Regions from separate parts of the Peribacillus simplex NBRC 15720 genome, predicted to be linked through region 3. Evidence: riboswitches for the same ligand, from Rfam matches in the RefSeq annotation. Region 3 holds a riboswitch; each other region holds the start of a gene.
What was found. A riboswitch is a leader RNA that binds a small molecule or an ion and turns the genes downstream of it on or off. The one in region 3 is predicted to bind glycine.

Region 1 (8,002 bases), 460 kb from region 3:
GGTCATTAAAGCGGGTGATATCACGTACACCGGCATGTACAAACAATTCATAACGCCGTTCCATCTCCTCTACAGCCCATTTCAACGCAGCCGTAGCGGCTTTTACATCGGTTATGACTGGACTGACCAAATGCGGGATCCGGTTATATGGGGCAAGCTCGACCATTTTCGGATCGATCAACAGTAATTTCAACTCCTGCGGCGTCGCTTTATACAGCAAGCTGACCAGCATGGTGTTGATACAGACACTTTTCCCCGATCCCGTTTGCCCGGCTATCAATCCATGCGGCATCTTTCTCAAATCCGTGATAATCGGCTGACCGGATATATCGAGTCCTAAAGCCACAGCAAGCGGTGATTCATGCTCTTGAAACTCAGTACTTTCCAAAACCTCCCGCAAAAATACCGGTTTGCTTTTCCTGTTCGGAATCTCAATGCCAATTGTATGTTTACCCGGAATAGGCGCTTCCATCCGCATATCCTGAGCAGCAAGGCTCAATTTGATGTCATCCATCAGGTTCGTCACTTTATTCACCTTCACTCCCGGCTCCGGATGCACCTCGAAACGAGTTACTGCAGGTCCTTGAGTGACATTGACGACCTTTGCACGGACATTGAAATTTTTCAATGTCTCATCAAGTAATAAAGTCTGTTCCTCGAGCCACTCATCATCATGCACAGCATAAGTGGGAGGTGTCAGCAATTCGATATTCGGAAACACATAGTATGGATTATCATCCACTTCCACGGAGCCAAAAACTGCCGGGTTATCGCCCTGGCCACTTTCTGCTGCCGCCTCTGAATAAACTGCTTCTTGATACCCATTTCCAGAAATGGGGGATTCCTGTTTCAAGATCGGCTCAGGGTTCGAACCGATCTTGGTTTCAACTTTGTTTTCAGGCACGGCGGCGGTTTCGGAACCAACCTTAGTGTCCAAAAAGGTTGGTGTAATGACCGGAGTCTCCTCTTTCGATATAACTCTGCCTTCCTCCGGTTCCCGTTCAGGAATTGAGTATGGTTTCGCTTGTCCTGCCTCCGTTTCAGCAGCATCATTCATTGGTTGCTTATCAGATGAAACTACTGCCCTTTCCGAATTAGGGCTTTTTTTTTCCGGCATCATTTTATTCATGAACCGATTTTTTTCCCGATCTTGCTTAAGCATCATTACATTAAATGGGATATGTTTTTTCGGACGTTTAGGCTCTATTTCCGTTATTGCCTCTGATGGATCACTATCAGGCAGTGTCCCTTGACTGACGGATGGTTCAGTTGATTGTACAGCAACCTTCCCATGAACCGATACAGCTTCAGGCGGTATGTCTTCCGCCTGTCCCATTATGGATACAGCGACTTCGCGTCCAAAATCAACTTGGTCCTGTTCATAAGCTTCTTTTTCTGCCAAAGGCTCAATTATGTTAGGCTCGCTTACTGCTTCTTCTGGCAGTGATTCAATGGAGTTCCTCCGAAAGAAAGCGGGTATCTCCGAATCTTCCCTTTTTTCTTCCACTTGTTCCGGTATAAGAACGGATGGTTCTACCGTTAATTCTTCATGTGACACTTCTTTTGAGATTTCAGGAATTGATACTGGAATCTCAATATCGGGTTCTGCTTTTTTAAGGACGGGCATTTTGCTTTCTAATTCATATTCGACAATTTCTTCAGAAGGGACTATTTTTTTTTCCGGACGACGGAACCCATAAATGGGTGAAGGGATTTCCGTTGGGCGGAATGGAGTGTTTGACGGGACTATTTTTGAGGTTTCCTCCCGGTCGAAGCTTCTCCGTTTTGGTTCTGGATCCTTTCCAGGCCTTCTCGTCGTTTCTTTGGTCACATTCTTCCCCTGTTTGGGTTCGTGTTCTTCCCTGTTTCTTTCCCTGGGCTTTCGTTTATTCTGCTCCCGGTCTGGAATGAGCGGAAACTTGAACTGTCCTTTTGGATATTGAAACAGGATTTTCGTATCCGGGTCCGGCGTCTGGGACATTTTTTCTACTTTTTGATTGTAAACCTTTATTTCTTCTTCCTTTGACTTCGAAAGCTTCGAAAAATCCATTTTCCTTAATGTCTCTTCATCAAGCGGTTCATCTATAATAATTTCTTCGATTTCGATAATTTCCTCTGCTTGGAACCATTTTTTCATCTTATTTAGCCATTTCAAAACTATCACTCTTTCTACATCTGTAGTTATGTAACTAATTCTACCAGTTATTTTTAAAATATCGAGAAAATTTAAGCTAAATTGGGATTAGTATCTATTTTTTTATCGCATTCTTACTAACTTAACGTATTTCGCAGAACTCCTACCCTATTAAACCCCTTCTGGAATGAGTTTAAACCTATCCATCGCGAAATAACATTAGCCCCTAGTCTACTATTTAAATAAAACACCGCTGTTAAATCGCGTTTACAAAGAGATTAAGTTTTCATGCAGCCGAAAAAGCAGACTGGCAATTCATTGCATCATCCTTCACGAAACCTCCGTTGGCATCCAATACCTGCCGAAACCCATAAAACACCGTTCGTTAATACTGAACGGTGTTTTGTGGGTTCCAGCGTTTTTTTTGCAAACAAAGACCAAAAGGACTATTTCCATTCATAAAAACTGCATACAACCTGCGCCACTGATTTGGAAGCGATCAAAAGGGCATCTTCATCAATGTCGAATTTAGGATGGTGATTGAAATATGCCATCTCCACCCCTTTCGGTTTACAGCCAATGTAAAAGAAGCAGCCAGGAATCTTTTCTGCATAATATGAAAAATCCTCTGAACCTGAGAAAACCGGAAATTCCACGACCTTTTTAATATCTTTGTCATTCATGCTTTCCAGGCTATTTTTCACAAATCCAGTCAGTTCAGGGTCATTATATAACGGAGGATAATCGGGCACATATGTAAGTTCGCACTGAACATCAAATTCCGTTTCTATTCCTTTGACGATCCGGTGGATTTCCTTATCGATCAGCCGTTCGGTCTCTGCTGTCATGTAACGGACATCCCCTTCAATTTCTATACGATCTTTAATGACATTAAAGCTTCCTTTTCCATCGAAGGAGCCGATTGTGACTACGCCCATATCAAAAGGGTTCAAGCGACGGCTGACTACGGTTTGTACGGCTGTCACAAAATGCGCGCCTGCCACAATGGCATCATTAGCCATATGCGGGGATGATCCATGGCCGCCTACACCCTTTATCGCTAACTTGAAATAGGTCCTTCCAGCCATCGAATAGCCGCCGCGATACCCGACAACCCCTGCTGGGTGCGAGGGAAATAAATGGATTCCAAAAACAGCATCCAGTTCATCCAAAAACCCTGATTCCATAATGCTTTTTGCTCCACCTGGGGGTGTTTCTTCTGCATGTTGATGGATTATTTTGATCGTACCTGATAGGGAATCTTTCAGCTCATTGATGCAGTCTGCCAGTACCAATAAATAAGCGGTATGCCCATCGTGTCCGCAAGCATGCATGACACCTTCATTTTTTGAACGGAACGGGACCTCCGCTTCTTCTGTAATCGGCAATGCATCGAAATCCGCACGGAGACCTATCGTTTTCCCTGGTTTTCCGCCTTCGATCGTTACGATGATCCCTAATCCGTTTCCTACATTCGTTTGAATCGACACATCTTTTCCCTTATAAAAATCAATGATATATTGTGCCGTTTTCTCTTCTTTAAAGGATAGCTCCGGATTCTCGTGTAAATGACGGCGGATTTGAACCATTTCCCCTTCACGGGCTTCCAGCATGTTCATTAATTTGCTTTTCACGTTCACGAATATTCTCCCCCTTATTTCAAGTTGATTAGTATATTATTAAGTTCCATGTTCGCTGCAAACCTTTTGTATGCAAAAAGCCAAATAAAAAAGGACAGAGAAGGGTCGCGTAAACTAACTGCTCCCTTCTCTGTCCTTTTACCTGAGAGTTTAGCTCCATTTTGGTCATGGAGATTTCCCCGTTGGTGGCACACTTCCTGCGCGCTCTCCAGAGTTGCGTCCAGCTGTGGTTCCATTTACCTGAGAGATTTGCTCCAAGGGATATTTTTGGAACTTGCTCCTTCGGTGGCTCAATGCTTTGCACTCTCCCACAACGTTCATCGCTTGTTCTATTGTTTTATTTTTATGTTTTCAAAATATTACAATTATATTATCACCCATCAAATAACAAATATCAACAAATTTCCCTTAGATTCCCTTATCGAAATTCAGGAGACTCTACTAAACTTTAAAAGGACCGCTGCCAGATGCTGACACGGTCCTTATGTGATTCAATATATTATTGTTCACGCTTTTTGTTTTTACCCATAATGAAGATGGGCTCCAACTCATTTTCTTCATAAAGGAATGATAGAGCCGTTATCGGAACATGACCGCTGGCAAAGAAGCTCATCGCCATTTGCGCAAGAATATCATAGCCCGTATCATTCTTCACATCGGCAATGATAATGACATCCTGATGCGGTATGGCCACAGCCATGGTTCCCTCGATCTTGTCCTTCATTTCCCGGAGCCAGGATTCATTCAGGATCCTGCTGGCATCATATCCATCATTCGTGTTCAAAAAATAAAATGCATTACCTGCAACGATATCCGACTTCATTTCAGTGGATAGGGAACGGGCATTGAAAAGAGCAATTTCACGGATCCTGTCACCCTGCCAATTTTCCCGTTGAATCATCTTTTCATCTATGAGACGGTAGGTTTTCCCTAAATCAAGGGCATAAAAAATCCGTGTTTCAGCCGTATGCTCATCGAATAAAAATGGATTTCCTTCTTCCGATTCCATTGGAAAGGAGGTCGAGCGAATGACTGGGAAAATGAATTTCTCCTTGCCTTCCATGCTGTGTTCTTCCCCCATCACATTCAGGGCCTCTTCCACGTAATAGGTAATTTCATCGATGGCTTTTTCCTGTACGTTTTCATAGTTAGCAAGCACAGGGGGCAACTCGATGGTGATCCCTTTCCCGGTCTTCACATTTTCCACTCGTAACGTATCTTGCTTGCTATCGAATTTGAATGTGCGATTCTCATCTTTTAAACGTTCCTTCAAGATATTTTTCAGCTTTGTGCTGTCCATTTTCATGACTGACCCTCCTCTTCATTGAAAAATCCCCAGCGAGAAGGGGAAATTGTTTATAGTGATTGTATGAATTCCTCAATTTGTTCTTGTGTTTTGCGATCCTTGCTTACGAATCTGCCTAGCTCTTTGCCATTATCATACGCAATGAAACTTGGTATACCGAATACATCATTAGCTGCACACACATCGATGAATTCATCACGGTCAACATAAATGAATGTAAAGTCAGGAAATTTCGTTTCTATCTCAGGTATTATCGGTTCGATTACACGGCAATCTCCACACCATGTTGCTGAAAAAAGAAAGATATGTTTGCCTTCATTTTTCAATGCATCATATTGCTCAACGGTTTGTAAATTTTCCATTTGAATATTCCTCCTGCTCAAAATGACACCTTATTTTTTATAATCCCATCATACCAGACTCTCCGCGAATCAACCATTAATTCGGATTGGTTTAACGGCCGGGTCATCTTATTTTTGAGGCACTGACGAAACGATTTCCATCATTTGTTTCGCATCGGTTTTTAATTGATCTTTATCCGTTTCGGTTGTCAGCTTGACTCCTCCGATCCCCACTGCAAGCTCATACTTTTCTTTCGGTATCTCTTTGATCGAGATAAAGCCGAATTTATCATCAGTTTGAAAAGAATGCAGCACTACATATTGATCCTTTTGTTCCTTTATCGCCAAATATAAAACGGAGCTGTCTTCTTTTTCATTTGGATTGACAAATAATATATAAATCTTATCACCTTTTTGTAAAATCAAATTATTGTCATGTTCTTCTACTACCTTAAAATCCTTTGGCAGATAGACCTGAATAAGTCCTGCCTCGAGATTGGGCTGTTTTTCGTCGTCACGAAAAGCCAATTCTGCGGCCTTCATTGCCTTTTCGGTTTGCCTCTCAATACCTGAGCATCCCACAATCAAACTGCTGATTATCAGGAAAACAAGAATTTTTTTATTCGATAAAGCCATCGTCATTCCTCCAGCCATCTCTTTTACTCACTTAAGAATACTATTATCCTTATTTATGAAATTCATCCATTTTCTCAAAACATGATACAATGAAAGCAATTTAAATACCGAGGAGGAAAACAATGAAATTAACCGTGTATCTTGCTGGGGAGATCCATTCAAATTGGAGAAGCGAGTTGAGGGATAAGGCCGTTGCACTGAAACTTCCTTTAGAATTCGTCGGCCCGATGGAAAATCATGAACGCTCTGATAATATCGGTGAAGATATTCTTGGGGAACAGCCTAACCCCATTCTGAAGGATGCGGCCGCTTCCCAAATCAATAATTTGCGGACAGGTCTTTTGATGAAAAAAGCTGATCTTGTCGTCGCTCTGTTTGGGGAGAAATATAAACAGTGGAATACGGCCATGGACGCAAGCACCGCCGTTTCCCTGGGTAAACCGCTTATTTTGATTCGACCGGAATCCCATCACCATGCCTTAAAGGAATTATCTGAAAAAGCGAGTGTCACGGTCGAATCCGTGAACCAAGCCATGAAGGTGCTTTCTTATATTTTTGAAGAAGGGCTATAAATCTCCCTTGCCATGGACTCAAGTATGAAGGACTGATCATTTCATATTTACCCAAATAAAAAGCTTGCAGGGGAAATTAGATGTCTAATCTCCCCTGCAAGCGAAAAACGAATAAATTGTTATGGTTGGACCTTATCCCTTTTTAATGGGAATCCAAATTTCTGAGTAATAATCAGGGTTTGAAGCGTCATCATTCGCGTATACTTCCAATTCGGGAGTTCCTGCATGTTCATAACCGCTGGTAGGGAACCATTCGGAAAAAATTTGCTTCCATGCTTGCTGGATGGCATCAGGCATAGGTCCATGAACTTCAAATACAACCCACATGGAAGCCGGTATCGTAAGGGCTGAAAACTCTTCAGGCACTTTCCCTGCATACTCTGCACCTATCCAATAATCCATCGTTTCATTTTTTTCCACATCCCGCTTATCGACACATACACCAAGCAAGCCATCTATTTGGCCATTATTCAAATTCGCTAACCTATTGCCGGTTCCATCCGAATTCACTTTCTCCCACAACTTCGGAATCCCAATCAAATTCTCTTCATTAACCAAGGAAAACTCTTGCTTGATTCCAATCAATTGAAAGGAATCCCTTTCAAGGATATTGTATTTCATCGGTTTTGCCCCTTTCAAAATCACCTGTATCACCAGGCGTTCATAGAATTTCAGCTTCCCCATATACTTTCGGGCTTCGCTTGGAGATACCCCATGCTGCCTTCGAAAAGCTTTTGAGAATGCCTCGGGGGTGTCATAGCCATACTTGTAGGCTAAATCAATGACCTTGCCATTTGTGGATGAAATCTCCTGGGCAGCTAAGGTCAGTCTTCGACGCCGGATATATTCACTAATGGTAATATCCGTTAAAATGGTGAATGTCCGTTGAAAATGAAAAGCTGAGGCATTCGCCTGCCTGGAAATGCTCTCGATCGTCAGGTCCTCCAATAAGTGCTCCTCGATATATTCGATTGCCTTTTGGATTGATTCAACCCACCCCATTCCGCTCCCCCCTTGTCACTATACTAGCAAGCCCGCTCAATAAAATCCTGTCTGATTCTGCTCTGTTTTGGCAGTGTTCGTTTCCATCATTCGAAACCCGCCATTCCATGACAGTGATTCAAATATCCTGCTTTTTCATTTTCTGCTTATACTCGTGTTGACCGGCTAGCATCCTCATGATATGAAGGAACATTTCCTCCCTGGAGATTCGCTCATTTGTAAATACGCCGATCGCTCCTTCCTTTTTGCTAATATTTTCTTGCCTTGTAAAGGCGTCCATCACAGGTCCCAGCTCTTCACCATCCAGCAGCTTCTCAGCAACAATTCCCGGTAGTGGGATTCTCGCTCCGCCAGCTACAAAGACCTCACCG
Region 2 (8,002 bases), 2.6 Mb from region 3:
GCATTTCCTAAAAAATGTTTCATGGTCATGATTGCTTGCTGTGGAAAAGCTTTTTCAATGAAAGATCCTGACCTCTTTCGATGAGCCGGTTGATTTCCACTTGGATAATCAAAGAATCGCACAGCTTCAATGTATGGGACTTCCTTTATCATGACATTTATTGGTGAACCAGTTTTTGTCAAAGGCTTTAAAAGCTGCTTCAATCTTTGTGACGTTCCAACAAATTCACCTTTAGCAATAATTTCGTTTGCTTCCTTTGCCTTGAATTCTATTTCTGAAGTTAAGCATTCATCAGCCTGAGGGGCCCAATCCTGCCACGCTTCAAACACCGCTTCGAAATCTTCCCACCCCCATGTGACGGAGAAAACGGATACCCTTGATACGGGGTGTACCCTGAAAGTAAGAGAAGTGATAATCCCGAAGTTTCCACCTCCTCCACCGCAGCTTGCCCAAAATAAATCACTATTAATTTTCCTGTTTGCTTTAATGAGTTTGGCGCCCCTCTTTCCACACGCCCTTACCATTTCTATTTCAAGAAGATTGTCACAAGTAAGTCCAAAGCGCCTCGTTAACATACCTATTCCACCGCCGAGCGTAAGACCTACAAGACCAACACTGCTTTCGGTCCCTGCCGGAATCGTCGTGCCATAGTTCCATAGCTTATTATATACTCGGCCTAAATCAGCTCCGGCTTCAATTTTTGCGATCATTTTTTCACGATTGACCTTGATATTGTACATTTCACTAATATCAATGATTAGACCGCCATTCACTAATGAAAAATTTTCATAACTATGCCTGCCGCTCCTAACCCGGAAAGGTGTATGATTTTCCCGGGCCCACTTCAGTGAATTCAATACATCATTGGAATTTTGACAAAACACAATGACCTTTGGGAATTTAGAAAAACTTAAGTTATTATTTACCCTGGCTTGCTCATACTCAGCATCATTTGGTGTAACGATACGCCCGGTAAGCTTTGTTCTTTCCAAAATATAACCCCTTCCTCGGGTTAAGATGTTACATCCTATGAAAAAACCTGGCTGGAAGACACATTCCATAAGCTTTTTGATTCATTCACCCTGCTGGCCCTCCCTTGTTATGGGGGCAAATTAGCTTTACTCGTGAATTCAACTACTTTACTCGTGAATTTCGCAGAATTACTCGTGAATTCCACAGTTTTACTCGTGAACTCCAACAATTGATCCACAATGACAAAAAAAGCCCTTCTCGAATTAAGAGAAGGGCTTTCTAATAGAATTTCTTATCCCGAAATCTCATCATCGGATTTAACATCCAATGGTGTTCGTTTATCCATTTTCAGCATGTAATAACTTGCCACGACCAAGGCTAAGAAAACGATTCCGACAACCAAGGAAATCCGGGTACTCGGATTGAACCACATACCGACCAGCACCATCAGCAAAAAGGCAATTGTCGCATAGTTACTGTAAGGGGCCAACGGCATCTTGAACGGATGTTTCTCCATTTCAGCTGCATTTACCTTTCTGAACTTCAGCTCACTGATAAGTAAGACAAACCATGGAATCATCCCAGGTAAAACACTCGCACTATATACATAAAGGAATAGTTGCGGCGGTGCAAGGTAGTTCAGGACAACACCAATGCCCAGGCCTAAAAGTACAGCGATCGTACAATAGGCCGGCACTCCATTTTTAGATACTTTTGCAAATATTTTCGGAGCTTGGCCGTTCAATGCTAATGTGTAAAGCATACGACCTGCACTGAAAATCCCACTGTTACATCCAGACATGGCTGCTGTGATAACGACAAAGTTAATGATTCCTGCCGCTGCTGTGATACCTATTTTAGCAAAGGTTGAAACGAATGGACTTCCTAAGTCATCCAGTTGATCCCAAGGGAAGACTGTCACGATAACGAATATGGCGCCAATATAAAAGATTAAAATGCGCCATATGATTGATTGGATCGCTTTTGTTACGGTCTTCGTTGGATTTTTCGCTTCTCCGGCAGTGATGCCGATAAGCTCAACGCCTTGATAGGAAGCCACGACAAGGGAAAGCGCGAAGAAGAATCCTGTCCAGCCCCCCGTGAAGAAGCCGCCGTTTGCCCAAAGATTCGATAATCCAATTGCGTCTCCACCATTCCCTATTCCAAAGAAGATAAGGCCAAGGCCGGCAATGATCATCAATACAATCGTTATTATTTTTATAAGCGCAAACCAAAATTCAAATTCCCCGAAGGATTTAACGGAAATGAGGTTGGCCGCTCCCAAGATGATCATGGCGACCACACCTGGTATCCAAGCAGGTAACTCCGGGAACCAATATTGCATATACAACCCAACCGCGATAATTTCGGACATTCCGACGATTACCCATTGAAACCAATTGCTCCAAGCAGTCATATAACCTGCCAAAGGATGTATATAGCTGCTCGCAAAGGTTGCAAAAGAACCTGTAGTCGGTTCTAAATATAGCATCTCACCCATAGAACGCATGATGAAAAAAATAAAAATACCTGCGATGGCATACGCAAGCATTACAGAGGGCCCGGTCCATTTGATCGTGCTCGCCGATCCCATGAATAACCCGACTCCGATGGTTCCGCCCAAAGCTATCATTTGAATATGACGTGCTTCCAGCCCTCGCTTTAATTCCTTGTTTGACATGATTAACTCCCCCAGATGCAATATAAGCGGCATGCTTTTCTATCCTTGCCAACCACTGTACTCTCTATTAATTATTGCGGTTAGAAATTTTCTATCGAAACAATATCAATAATACTTTAATTTTATTTTCTTATCTTATAATAGTAAATATTCTGTAAAAATACAAATGTATTTTTCAAATAAACAGTTGCCAAATATATCTTGGCGATTTTTCCAATCTAAAAATATCATTTTAATAAAGCGATGATCAGTATTTTATAATAGTGATGATTCAAAAAGAGTGGAAAAAAATCATATTTACTTGGAGTCCCTCCAAGTAACCGTTAATAAATAAAAAAACTTAAACGCCTGTTAACTACCAAAATAATTTGTTGACCTATATAAGAATAGATGATAGAATTCCAATATTATTTTATAAGCATAATGAATGTTCAAGCGTGAAAGAGCCTTTCATCTCTTTCACAGACAGACATTTTCACAACCGCATACAAGCAAGCGATGAATGCTATGGATAACACTATAGCAGGAGCAGCTTCTGGAGAGACTGTACAAGATGCAGCGCCGAAGGATTCACAATCTCAGGCAAAAGGACAGAAGAGTAACGAATGATAAATTGTTATTCTGAACCCTTTAAGAGATTGGTATTATCCAATCTCTTTTTTTATTGTCCACTTTGTGTTTGTACGTAAATAACACACTCGTGAAACCATTAGGAAAGGAAGCTGGGCGAAAAATCACGTCCCTCTCTCCAAGACCGTGCAGGTTTGAAATCATTCACTACCAAGACTATAAAGATGGGGGCGTACGAATTGGCTAAACAAGAATTAAAAAGAGATTTAAAGAATCGTCATGTACAACTGATTGCAATAGGAGGAACCATTGGTACCGGTTTATTTTTAGGATCAGGAAAAGCCATACAATTGGCGGGTCCATCCATCATCTTTACCTATCTAATCATAGGGATTTCCTTGTTTTTTGTCATGAGGGCTTTAGGGGAATTGCTTTTATCCAACGCAGGGTATACGTCATTCACTGAATTCGCAACCGAATATATCGGTCCATGGGCCGGGTTCGTCACCGGATGGACCTATTGGTTCTGTTGGATCATGACCGCAATGGCCGATATCATCGCTGTCGGTGTCTATATCCAATACTGGTTCGATATCCCTCAATGGGTCCCGGCTCTAATATGCCTTGTCGTTCTGTTAGGATTGAACCTATTGACCGTTAAGTTATTTGGCGAATTGGAATTCTGGTTTGCCATCATTAAAGTAATCACGATCATCGCCTTGATCATCGTAGGAATCTTTCTTTTGATCATCGGCTTCAAAACAAATACAGGAACAGTTTCCGTAACGAACTTATGGAGTCATGGGGGTATGTTCCCCAATGGCATTTCCGGATTCCTGTTATCTTTACAGTTGGTCGTCTTCTCCTTTGTAGGGGTCGAATTGGTCGGGGTTTCCGCAGCAGAGACGGCGAACCCGAGAAAAAACATTCCGTCGGCCATCAATAAAATCCCCGTCCGGATTTCACTTTTTTACGTAGGTGCCCTATTCGTCATTCTCTGCGTAAACCCTTGGACACAATTGGATGCCTCGAGCAGCCCATTTGTTGAAGTATTTGCATTAATCGGCATTCCTGTCGCTGCAGGGGTCATCAATTTCGTTGTTTTGACATCTGCTGCTTCTGCATGCAACAGCGGTTTGTTTTCAACAAGCCGAATACTTTATACGTTAAGCAAGAATGACGAAGCCCCTGCTAAGCTTGCAAAATTAAATAAGCAGGCTGTTCCAAGCAATGCCTTGCTGACATCAACGATCGTTGTCTCACTAGGGGCATTGTTAAGCAAATTGATACCGGAACAGGCATTTACCGTTGTGACGACCATAAGTGCCATCTGTTTCATTTGGGTATGGAGCATCATTTTGATTTCCCATATCAAATATTCGAAAACACGACCGGACTTAAGAGCCGAATCGACTTTCAAGGCTCCTTTTACACCCTTTGTCAATTACGCCATTTTAGGATTATTCCTGTTCATCCTAATCGTTATGCTATTCGCTGAAGCTACACGACTATCACTGCTCTTGACCCCAATCTGGTTCATACTCTTGGTGATACTATATAACTATCGGAAAAGAAGATAGCTAATGGAAATAAAGCCTTGAACTCAATATGAATTCAAGGCTTTATCCGTCTTATGAAACACTTCAGGGTTCGGCTGTCTGCGCGTTGTTGCTAAAATATATCAGGCAACTGCATTAAATTTTATATCAAAATAGTGTAAGCTAATATATATTAGCGGTCCTTCTTTAAAGAAGGTCAATCCGTCATGTATGAATTTTTCATCCCGGTTTGGTCCACCCATCCATCAGTGGCATTGAAGAATAAACCCCCATTGGTGGACGTTTCACTTTATTTAAAACGGAGGGGTTTGTTTAATGAAGATTATATATATTCTTACTCTAGTTCCTTTTATAGGCATACTAGGATTTCTACCTTTTGTTAATAAAATAGAACCATATGTATTAGGGATGCCTTTCAATATGTTCTGGATGGCTATGTGGGTGGTCCTTACCTCTGCCATACTGGGCATCATGTATATGCTGGATCCCAGGAATCGGGAAGGTGACCAGGAATGAATATTGCTCTCTTAATCATTTTAGCATTTTTACTTCTATCGATATTTTTAGGCATACGCTCTTCAAAAGGGAAAGATATGGACTTGGAACAATGGACGGTGGGCGGACGTGGTTTTGGTGCGATTTTCGTCTTTCTGCTGATGGCCGGGGAAATCTATACGACCTTCTCCTTCCTTGGCGGCAGCGGCTGGGCTTATGGCAAGGGCGCACCCGCTCTATATGTTCTAATTTACATTACTTTGTCTTACGTATTATCCTATTGGCTCCTACCGGAAATATGGAGATATGCCAAAGAAAATAAACTGATGTCTCAATCCGATTTCTTTGTAAGCAAATATAAGAGTCCCAGTTTAGGAATTTTGGCTGCGCTTGTCGGTGTGGTGTCCATGATTCCAGTGATCGTCGTGCAGCTGAAAGGATTGGGGATCATTGTCTCAGAAGCATCTTATGGTGCCATCTCAATGTCTGAGGCAGTTTGGATGGGGGCAATCAGCCTTACCATTTATGTGATGATCTCCGGTATACACGGTTCAGTTTGGACAGCGGTCATTAAAGATATCATGATGGTCGCCATAATAGGATTCTTAGGGATTTATCTGCCGATTCATTACTTTGGCGGATTTCAGCCGATGTTTGAAGCGATTGATGCGGTCAAGCCTGGTTTTCTAAAGTTCCCTGATCAGGGTCTTAGCGTATCATGGTTTATCTCCACGGTAATATTGCTCGTATTCGGTTTCTATATGTGGCCCCAAGTTTTCAGTGCTGTTTATTCAGCACGCAGCGGCAAGGTATTTCGAAAAAATGCCATCATCAGCCCTTTATATACACTCATGCTGTTATTCGTCTTTTTCGTTGGGTTTACAGCTATATTGAAAGTGCCCGGACTTGTTGGGGCAGATGCAGACCTCTCATTGCTGCGCCTTTCGATCGAGACCTTTGATCCATGGTTTATAGGCATAATCGGCGGAGCTGGATTGTTGACCGCATTGGTACCGGGATCCATGCTTTTGATGAGCGTCGCTACACTGCTCGCGAAAAACGTCTATAAGGAATTTGCACCTGCAGTATCCGATCGCCACGTTGTACGATTGGCAAAGTTCCTTGTTCCAGTCATCGCCCTTATAGCCGTCTACTTCACCCTAAGCGGCGGCGAAACGATGTCAGCATTAATTCTTATGGGATACAGTCTCATCACACAGCTTTTCCCGTCCCTTCTCTTTAGTCTGAAAAGGAATAATCCGATCAATAAATTTGGCGCAATTGCCGGCATCATCACAGGATTGGCCATCGTAATCTGCATTACACTCAGTCATTCGACAATAGGAACCTTATTTCCATCCTTGCCGCAAGCAGCGAAAGATTTGAATGTGGGAATCATCGCATTGGCAGTCAATTTCATTGTGATGATCACAGTAAGTCTTGCTTTCAGAAAGCACGCGGTTCAGTTGGAACCTAAAACCGTTAACGATATATGAAGCAATCTCTAATGCTAGTTATTTTGGATAAAGAAACATTAGAAGAACATCGGAAGGCTCAGTCAAAAGACTGAGCCTTCCTTATTATCGACATCCAAAGTCATAATGTCCTATTTCTAAAGAGTGATTATAGAAAGTTAATAGCAGACAAAAAACAATGTCTCATAATAAACTACTAATCTTTTTTGTTTATAATCAAATCCCCTATTTTAACTAATAAATACAACGAAAAAATAATCATCAAGGTTCTGGCTACTACTAGACCATCAATAGCTAATGCATACCCTTTAGGTATTAATAATTTAGGATTTAAGCAAAAAGTAATCGATATTACGAAAGCTATTAAAATCAGGATAAAACCGAACTGAGATCTATTTGACATTAACATTCCGCCTTATATTATGGATTTTACAAATAATAGCATCGTTTTTGGGAATAATCTACATTTATTATCATTAGGGAGATCTCAGTTGCAAAAAAACAAAATAAATAGCCACCCTAATAAAGAATGACTATCTATTATGAAATATGAGCTTTCGCAGTTAGCAGATAAAATACATCCCGTTTAAACTCATTTCCTTTTTACCTCGTACCTTCAGTAATCCACTAAAGCCTTCCTGCAATCATTCAATGTTTTGACCACTTCCTTATATTCCTGCAACTCTTGATCCAGTTTTTGTTTTCTATTTACAATCATCCTCGTAACCTCTTTCGGGCTAGGCCCGCCTTGAATGCTTCTAATCTCCACAAAATATTCGGGAGAGATTATTTTTTCCCATTCATCTTCTGCTAAGTTCACTGAAACGAATTCATTGATAATCTTGTTGATTTCTTGTGTGTCCCAATCATATAGCTCTTTCCCTTCACTAATTGACCTTTTTGCAATATGACTGGCTATGGTATGCGCTTTTCTAAATGATATGTCGTAATCTCTTGATAGGGTATCCGCTAATTCAGTAACCGTTATACTGGATTTTGCGGCCATTTTCTTTGTATGTTCTTCATTTACTTTCAAAGTCGATATGACGGCATACATTATTTTCATGACACGTCCTGCGTTCGAAAAAGCTCGATATAAATGCGGCTGTAAATCATCTTCCGTATCTACGATATCACCAAATGGTGTATTGTGGATCATATTCATTGCAGCAAGTGCATCACCATAAGAACTGCTTGCAATCGAACGGGAATGTTCAATTGAGACTGGATTTCTTTTTTGCGGCATGATG
Region 3 (8,002 bases):
TTCAAGTCCGGCAACAGTGGCAGAGGCAGGATTCGTACCATGTGCAGAATCAGGTACAATCACTTTCGTCCGTTCTGTATCGCCATTCGCTTCGTGAAAAGCGCGAATCATCATCAATCCTGTCCATTCACCGTGAGCACCTGCTGCAGGCTGTAATGTCACTTGGTCCATCCCGGTGATTTCCGTTAAGTGTTCCTGCAAATCAAATAATAGTCCCAATGCTCCCTGAACAGTAGCCGGATCTTGATATGGATGGATATGGGCAAAACCGTTGAAGCGTGCCACATTTTCATTTATTTTCGGATTATATTTCATCGTGCATGAACCCAGCGGATAAAAACCCGAATCCACCCCATGATTCCGTTTGGAAAGTGCTGTATAGTGACGCATGATATCCAGTTCGGACACCTCAGGAAGCTCTGCCTCTTCTTCACGGATGTAGTCGGCAGGAAGAATTTCTTCGAGCGGAATAGTTACAACATCCATTTCTGGCAGACTGTATCCGATTCGACCGGAAGTACTGATTTCAAAAATGAGTGATTGATCTTGATTATTCATGTTGATCCCCCAATTCCTGCGCAAGTGCATCAATTTCTTCTTTTGTTCTAAGTTCAGTTACCGCAACCAGCATATGGTCTTTCAACTCAGGATAAACAGTCCCTAAATCGAAGCCGCCGATCATCCCTTTTTCAAAAAGGTTTTTATTGATTTCTGAAAACGAAGCAGGCAGTTTAATGACAAATTCATTAAACGAAGGACCGTCGAATATGACTTCCACCCCTTTTGCCATAATTGCTTTTTTCGCATAATGCGCTTTTTGAATATTTTGCACGGCCATTTCTTTGACACCCTTTTTCCCAAGCGCGGTCATTGCAACAGAAGCTGCCAAGGCATTCAAAGCTTGATTGGAACAAATGTTGGATGTGGCTTTGTCACGGCGAATGTGCTGTTCACGAGCTTGAAGCGTCAGCACAAATCCCCTTTTTCCATTTTCATCCACAGTTTGACCGACGAGTCGGCCCGGGACTTTCCGAACAAGTTTATTAGTAACGGCAAAATATCCACAATGGGGTCCACCAAATGCCGCCGGAATGCCGAATGGCTGAGCATCCCCCGTTACGATATCTGCACCGAGTGCACCAGGCGATGTCAAAGCTCCCAATGCCAGCGGATTACTTGAAACGATAAACATGGACTTGACGCCATGAATGATTTCTTCCATTTCTTTCAATGGCTCGATACGGCCAAAAAAGTTCGGATATTGCACGATCACCCCTGCAATGTCATCATTCGCCAATTCCCTTAAAGCAGCTAAGTCCGTCACACCGTCTTTAAATGGAATTTCGATTACTTCCACACGTTGCCCTTTCGCATATGTCTTCACAACTTCTCTTGATTCAGGATGAACCGCTCCTGAAATGAGAATCTTCTTGCGTCGTGTCTGGCCTGAAGCAAGCATGGCTGCTTCAGCTAGCGCCGTCCCGCCGTCATACATGGAGGAGTTAGCAACATCCATGCCAGTCAATTCACAAATCATTGTTTGATATTCAAAAATTGCCTGAAGCTCGCCCTGTGAAATTTCAGGCTGATAGGGTGTATAAGCCGTATAAAACTCAGAACGCGATAGAACATGATCGACGATGACCGGTGCATAATGGTCATAGACACCCGCACCAAGGAAGGAAGCATAGTTTTTAAGATCCGCATTCTTGGCAGCAAGCCTTGATAATTCTTTCATTAATGCAGGTTCCGATTTAGCAGGCTTGATATCGTATTCTCCTTGAAAACGAATGCTTTCAGGGATATCGTTGAAAAGTTCTTCTGCAGTAGTTACCCCTATCGCTTCCAGCATTTCTTGTTTATCTAGCTCTGTCATGGGTAAATAACGATGTTTCATCTAATGACCATTCCCCTCTATTTACGTGGTTTTTTATAAAAAGGTGTTTGTATTATAACGGCTTTCAAACGTTTGGAACGGATTTCCACTTCGACTTCCGCATCCAGCACCGAAAATTCCTTATCGATAAGTACCAATCCCACGTTTTTCTTCAACGTTGGTGATTGGGTACCGGTCGTGACCTCGCCAATGACTTTGTCACCGCTGTAGACCTTATACCCATGACGTGGAATGCCACGGTCAATCATTTCAATTCCCACAAGCTTGCGGGGAGCCCCTTTCTCCTTTTGCTCAGCAAGAACGGCTTTCCCGAAAAAATCAACTTCCTTATCCACTTTTACCGCAAAACCAATCCCGGCTTCTATCGGGGTGATGTCCGCTGAAAGCTCCTGCCCATACAGCGGCAGTTTCGCTTCAAAACGCAAGGTATCACGAGCACCTAAACCAATCGGCTGAACCCCCTCTTCCTTTCCGGCATCCATAATCGCCTTCCAAAGGGCAGGACCATTTTTACTGTCGCTATATATCTCAAAACCATCTTCACCAGTGTATCCAGTACGGGATACAATCGTGGATATACCGCTTATCATGACATTTTCCTTGAACTTGAAAAATCCAATTTCACTTAGCGCAGTATTTTCCGATAGTTTTTGTAATATCTTCTCTGCAGATGGTCCTTGAAGTGCCAGCTGTGTATAGTCACTCGATACATTCGTAATTTGGACATCTTCCGTTAAATTAGCTTGCAGCCAATTGAAATCTTTTTCTGTATTCGCTGCATTGACCACGAGAAGGTAGTCGTCCTCAGCCCTTTTATACACAATAAGATCATCAACCGTGCCTCCGTTTTCATAACACATGGCTGTATATTGGGCACCGCCCTGTTGCAGCTTTGAAATATCATTAGTCAGCATCTTCTGTAAAAAGGAAAGGCTCCCAGGACCCTTAACATCGACTTCCCCCATATGGGAAACATCGAATAACCCCGCTTTTGTACGTACGGCTTCATGTTCGTCCTTTATACCCGAAAATTGGACAGGAAGTTCCCAGCCGCCAAAATCAATCGTTTTACCTCCGTATTCACGATAAACCTCAAATAGTGGTGTTCTTTTTAAATTGGTCAAAAAATAACCCCCTTCAGATTTTTTTAAATTAATTGGCTTCATTATCAAAAGCTTCTTGTCATTACGCATCAGATATATCCTGATTCATGATGTAAAAAAAGCACAAAAAAGGACAGAGAAAGCCCGTTTGAGCTTTTTCTCTGTCCTGAAACCTGAAAGTTTACCTATATAATAGGTTTTCCCCTTTGGTGGCCCTCCCAAAACGGGCGGCGCTCTCCAGAGTTGCGTCCAATAAGAGTTCTTTTGCCTGAGAGATTCACTGCTAAGTTTGCTCCTTCGGCGCTACATCCGTAGTCTCTCCCCTTATCTTCACCCGCATATAAATGGTCTACCAATGAAAGGAAGCTAATAAGCCCCAAGCATCGGTAAAACCTTTGAGCATCATGGAATGCATTCTCTGCCAATTCTCCTAAAACTTCAGAAACCATTTGAGTGATCTCCTTCAGTAATCTTGGATAAATTAGGAGCCTGTAGCCCATACTAAGAAAACGCGAACTGCAAAAATCGATGTACAAAGATTCTTTGTAGCGTTTGGAAATTGGAATTTTCTAAATATACTTATATCCTACCCTAAGAAACTTAACTCTGCAATATCTTTTGAAGAGAAATATTTTTCTCACTTCACATATGAAATGTTCGGGTTTTGACCTTTTATTAAGGAAATTATGATTTAAGAGGGAGTTATTTCTATGAAAATCAATATATCCTTCAATTCTGAATGGAATGACGAGTTTCTGCAAAAGATGGAAAATGACGGTCCATGGGGAAATTGGGAGCTTTATAAATTGGCGGTTCAAATGGAGGAAAATCTTATCATCCCTGATTTTGAAGGTTTACAGGCGCCTAAGCACCTTCCGCAGTTAACCCCGCTTCCCCATCAATTGGAAGCAGCCAAGCAAGTGGTGGAAAAGATGAATGGAAAGGCCATTTTAGCTGATGAGGTAGGTCTCGGAAAAACAATTGAAGCAGGCTTGATCCTAAAAGAGTATATGATTAGAGGCCTTGTAAAAAAAGTATTGATCCTTGTTCCGGCTTCCCTTGTCACACAATGGGCTTTTGAATTGAATACCAAGTTTCATATTCCTGCAGTCGTTCAGAGAAAAAGTTATGTTTGGGAATCCTGTGATGTGGTCATTTCATCCATTGATACAGCGAAACGCGCCCCACATCGAGATATCATTTTCAATCAGGAATATGATTTCATCATTATTGATGAAGCTCATAAACTTAAAAATAATAAGACGAAGAATTATGAATTCGTCCAAAATCTGAAAAAGAAATTTTGTTTACTCCTGACAGCGACTCCGATTCAAAATAAAGTCGAGGAAATCTTTCACCTCGTTTCATTATTGAAACCAGGTCACTTGGGAAATGCCTCACTCTTTTCGGAAAAGTATAAAGGGAAAGGCCGGAACATAATTGAAGATGAACACCTAAAGGAACTGGTCAACACTGTCATGATTCGAAACCGGCGGGCCGATACTGGTATTGAATGGACAAAACGACATGTGGAAACCATCACCATTGAATTTTCTCCAACGGAACAAGCATTGTACGATGCTGTTTCAAAATTCAAGCCTATTTCGGACGGATCAAAAGGAAGCGCCTTTTCGGCTCTCACTCTCCAAAGGGAAGCATGCAGCAGCAGAGAGGCGGTCTTTTATACATTAAAGAATATGAGAGATAAATATGATCAGCCTTCCCCTGACTTTTTGGCAAAGCTTGATGATTTATTTTCTAAAGTGAATGAAACGGTTCAGAACTCCAAGGCTGAAAAAGCTTTGGAACTGATCAAGAAGATTGATGACAAAGTAATTATCTTTACCGAATACCGGGCGACTCAGCTATATCTTCAATGGTATCTACAGCAGAATGGAATTTCTTCAGTTCCTTTCCGAGGCGGTTTTAAGCGCGGAAAGAAAGACTGGATGCGAGAATTATTCCAAAAGAATATACAGGTTTTAATTGCAACCGAAGCTGGCGGGGAAGGGATAAACCTTCAGTTTTGCCATCATTTGATAAATTTTGACCTGCCATGGAACCCCATGAGGCTCGAACAGAGAATTGGCCGGATTCACCGCCTTGGTCAGGAAGAAGATGTGATGATTTATAACTTTGCCACGAAAAATACAGTAGAAGAACACATTCTGAAGTTGCTATACGAAAAAATTAATTTATTTGAAAAAGTAATTGGTGAATTGGATGATATTTTAACCAAACTGGATATTAACAACATTGAAGAATATTTAATTGATGTGGTCGGCGAGTCCAAAACAGAGGGCGAAATGAAAATCAAGATGGATAATTTTTCATCGTTAATCCAATTCGCACAATCAATGAAGGAAGGTGAGGTACATGCAGCAACGGGAAATTCATGATTTTTTATTAACTTACTTTAAAGCCAATGATTGTGAAATACTGGATAATACACCAACCCACCTTACAGTCCAATTGACAATCGAAATGGATAAAGAATTAATGAACAGACCCTTTTATTGGCACTATCTCGAAAAAACAGGTGGCGTTCCGAACCCAGCCCAGATGACGTTCATTACCGATTCCGAACAAGCTCCATCCGACTTAAAGGGAGAAATGATTCATTTTGGCTCCCCCCGCCTTCATCAGATTGTACAATCAACCAAAAAGCTTGCAGGGTATACTAGACTTTTTGAGGATACTCCTCCATCAAAAGGCGGAAATAATCCTTTGTTTCCTTGGCTGACCCTGAATGTGAAAATATCCTATCAATGCGACCGTAAAAAAGATACTTTCATGTCGATAGGATTGAATTTAATCTCGGGTGAAATCATGGAAGGGTTTCACCGTCGGGTTTTACCGATTAAGGTCACTCCAAAAATACCGGATTACTCCTTTACGCTTTCACCGCTCATCATGCCCAAGAGTGGATTGGCAAGACTGGATACATATATAAGAACCAGTTTCGAGGATGATGATCATACCTGGGCGGAGGAAGCAATGCTGCGCTGGCAGAATGACTTAAATTTATTGGAACATTTTTACAAGGATATGGACGAAAAAAGTGAGAGCTATTTTACCGAAAAAGAAGCCTTAAAAGCTCAATATGAACCCAACATCCGAATATCCATAATCAATGGAGGATTATTTTACCTTTCAGATAGGGCGTTGGGATAAGTAAAGAACGATAAAAAACAGATGTCCTAAGTTCAGGACATCTGTTTTACTTTTTGATATTTTTCCTTACGAACATCGACAAAGCAAAAGGGACAATGCCAAACCAATGGGACATTCCATGATTTTTATCCTCTTTTCTATGACGGCGCTTTTCTTTTCGTTCTTTTTTCGTCAGATTAAAATACTCGACAAGCTGCTGCGTCAGATATTTAATATAAGCGTTTGTAGACATATAAAATCATCACCCTATGCAAAGTATGCCCGGTTTACGCTACTTTTATTCCTTCGATTTTTACACGTAAACCTGTCGCTTTCCGTTTTAAAAGAGTGTTGATCTTGCGTATTACACAGCCTGCTTTTCCAACCATTCTTTCACGTTCCCCGCTTCTTTATCGTATTGAATGATAACCCTGCCCTCACGGTCATTTTTAGTCGTGGAAGAAAACTCGATATAGACATAAGGACCCTCTTGCTTCATTAAGGAATACCGCACCACACCATTGGGATATGAAATTTCCCCCTCGATGATTTTTGGGATCTCTTCGCCCCACTCTGCCGTCACATCCTTGATGGCTAGATGGACAAGATGGTCGGCCACAAGCGATTCTTCCACTTCTTTATAAAACTTTTTATCAATGATAAACTGATCGATCATTAGTATCGTGAACATGATGAAAACACTCGCTACAATCATGACCATCGGGAAAACGACTCCTTTTTGATTATTCATCGACTTTCGCAACATTCCTAAAGAAAGGATGAAATCTTCGACTGAAAGTAGTCCCTGCTTTATCCGTAATATTTATAACAATGACACTGCCATCCTTCTCAACCCGGAATTCCGAAATGTTCTGTAAGATGACCTCATGCCCCATACCATTCACTCGTCTTCGGACCTTATCTTCATATTGTTCAAATGATGATAATTGTTCACCTGAAAGCAAATATAATTTATTTCCCATTACATCCTGAACTTTGGAACTCCGGACCTCCTGCTTCATTTGCATGGTAAAGACCTCCCACTCTTTAGGATGCAATTTATCAACGGACCCCATCTGGGTGTTAATGATTGAAAAAAGCTGTAGAACAAAAAGGGACGTCGTCATTAAAATCATTAAAGAAAAAAGCATTTCGATCATCGTAAAGCCATCATTTTTTCGCAGCATCACAAATGGATTCCAGATTACCCGATTCATCTTCATAACGTACACACCCTTCAATCATTCCCGGAAAATCCCCATGGTCCTTCCAAACCAATTCATAGGATCTTTTTTTGTAAATGATTTCCTGACCAACTGCTTGTATCTCCCCTTCCATGAACGCCGTCAATCTTTCATATAATAAATGGTGGGCTTCTGTCCTTACGGCAATATCTTTCCGATGCGTCAATAACTCTTCAAGAATTGGTAAAATGGCAAGGACCAGGAATAGACAAACGGAAAATGCGGCTATCATCTCAAGGTAAACGTAACCTTTACAATTTCTCAATCCTGAACCTCCCTTTACCGATATTGAGGACCAACTTGTACTTTCCCTTTGAGGTGTCAATCATAATCGTTCCGGCTTTTGAAGCATTTCCATACTGATTAAAATGAAAGCTGAACCCCAAAGTGCCACTTAAAAACTGTATATCCTTTGGGATGCTTCTCTCTAGAACGATCCCCTCCTTATAAGACGAAACGGTATAAACCTTTTTGGTATTATCAATATGGAGGTAAATCAAGCTCTCATGACTGATGGCATACTGTTGTGCATAGAAAAGATCTTCATGGAATTGAGAAAGAAAGAGCCTATTTTCCATTCCTTTAGTGAAGCTAGGATATAGATT

Region 1: linked by a shared signal. The riboswitch ahead of BS1321_RS19520 (amidohydrolase) and the one ahead of gcvT (glycine cleavage system aminomethyltransferase GcvT) in region 3 are both predicted to bind glycine.
Region 2: linked by a shared signal. The riboswitch ahead of BS1321_RS09235 (amino acid permease) and the one ahead of gcvT (glycine cleavage system aminomethyltransferase GcvT) in region 3 are both predicted to bind glycine.

What each region holds. Positions count from the first base shown of each region.
Region 1 is NZ_CP017704.1:4,031,298-4,039,299, reverse strand. It holds gene BS1321_RS19525 (DNA translocase FtsK) at 1-2,155, opposite strand, end outside; gene BS1321_RS19520 (amidohydrolase) at 2,581-3,768, opposite strand; glycine riboswitch at 3,992-4,095, opposite strand; gene BS1321_RS19515 (DUF1444 domain-containing protein) at 4,274-5,080, opposite strand; gene BS1321_RS19510 (thioredoxin family protein) at 5,131-5,442, opposite strand; gene BS1321_RS19505 (hypothetical protein) at 5,551-6,057, opposite strand; gene BS1321_RS19500 (YtoQ family protein) at 6,180-6,629, shown strand; gene BS1321_RS19495 (AraC family transcriptional regulator) at 6,762-7,631, opposite strand; gene BS1321_RS19490 (DUF84 family protein) at 7,750-8,002, opposite strand, start outside.
Region 2 is NZ_CP017704.1:1,933,529-1,941,530, forward strand. It holds gene BS1321_RS09225 (FAD-binding oxidoreductase) at 1-992, opposite strand, end outside; gene BS1321_RS09230 (amino acid permease) at 1,265-2,653, opposite strand; glycine riboswitch at 3,179-3,257, shown strand; gene BS1321_RS09235 (amino acid permease) at 3,463-4,803, shown strand; gene BS1321_RS09240 (DUF3311 domain-containing protein) at 5,098-5,298, shown strand; gene BS1321_RS09245 (sodium:solute symporter family protein) at 5,295-6,773, shown strand; gene argH (argininosuccinate lyase) at 7,369-8,002, opposite strand, start outside.
Region 3 is NZ_CP017704.1:4,491,534-4,499,535, reverse strand. It holds gene gcvPB (aminomethyl-transferring glycine dehydrogenase subunit GcvPB) at 1-558, opposite strand, end outside; gene gcvPA (aminomethyl-transferring glycine dehydrogenase subunit GcvPA) at 551-1,897, opposite strand; gene gcvT (glycine cleavage system aminomethyltransferase GcvT) at 1,915-3,021, opposite strand; glycine riboswitch at 3,160-3,243, opposite strand; glycine riboswitch at 3,247-3,334, opposite strand; gene BS1321_RS21730 (DEAD/DEAH box helicase) at 3,711-5,399, shown strand; gene BS1321_RS21725 (YqhG family protein) at 5,377-6,174, shown strand; gene BS1321_RS21720 (YqzE family protein) at 6,221-6,406, opposite strand; gene comGG (competence type IV pilus minor pilin ComGG) at 6,518-6,904, opposite strand; gene comGF (competence type IV pilus minor pilin ComGF) at 6,897-7,376, opposite strand; gene BS1321_RS21705 (hypothetical protein) at 7,324-7,662, opposite strand; gene comGD (competence type IV pilus minor pilin ComGD) at 7,649-8,002, opposite strand, start outside.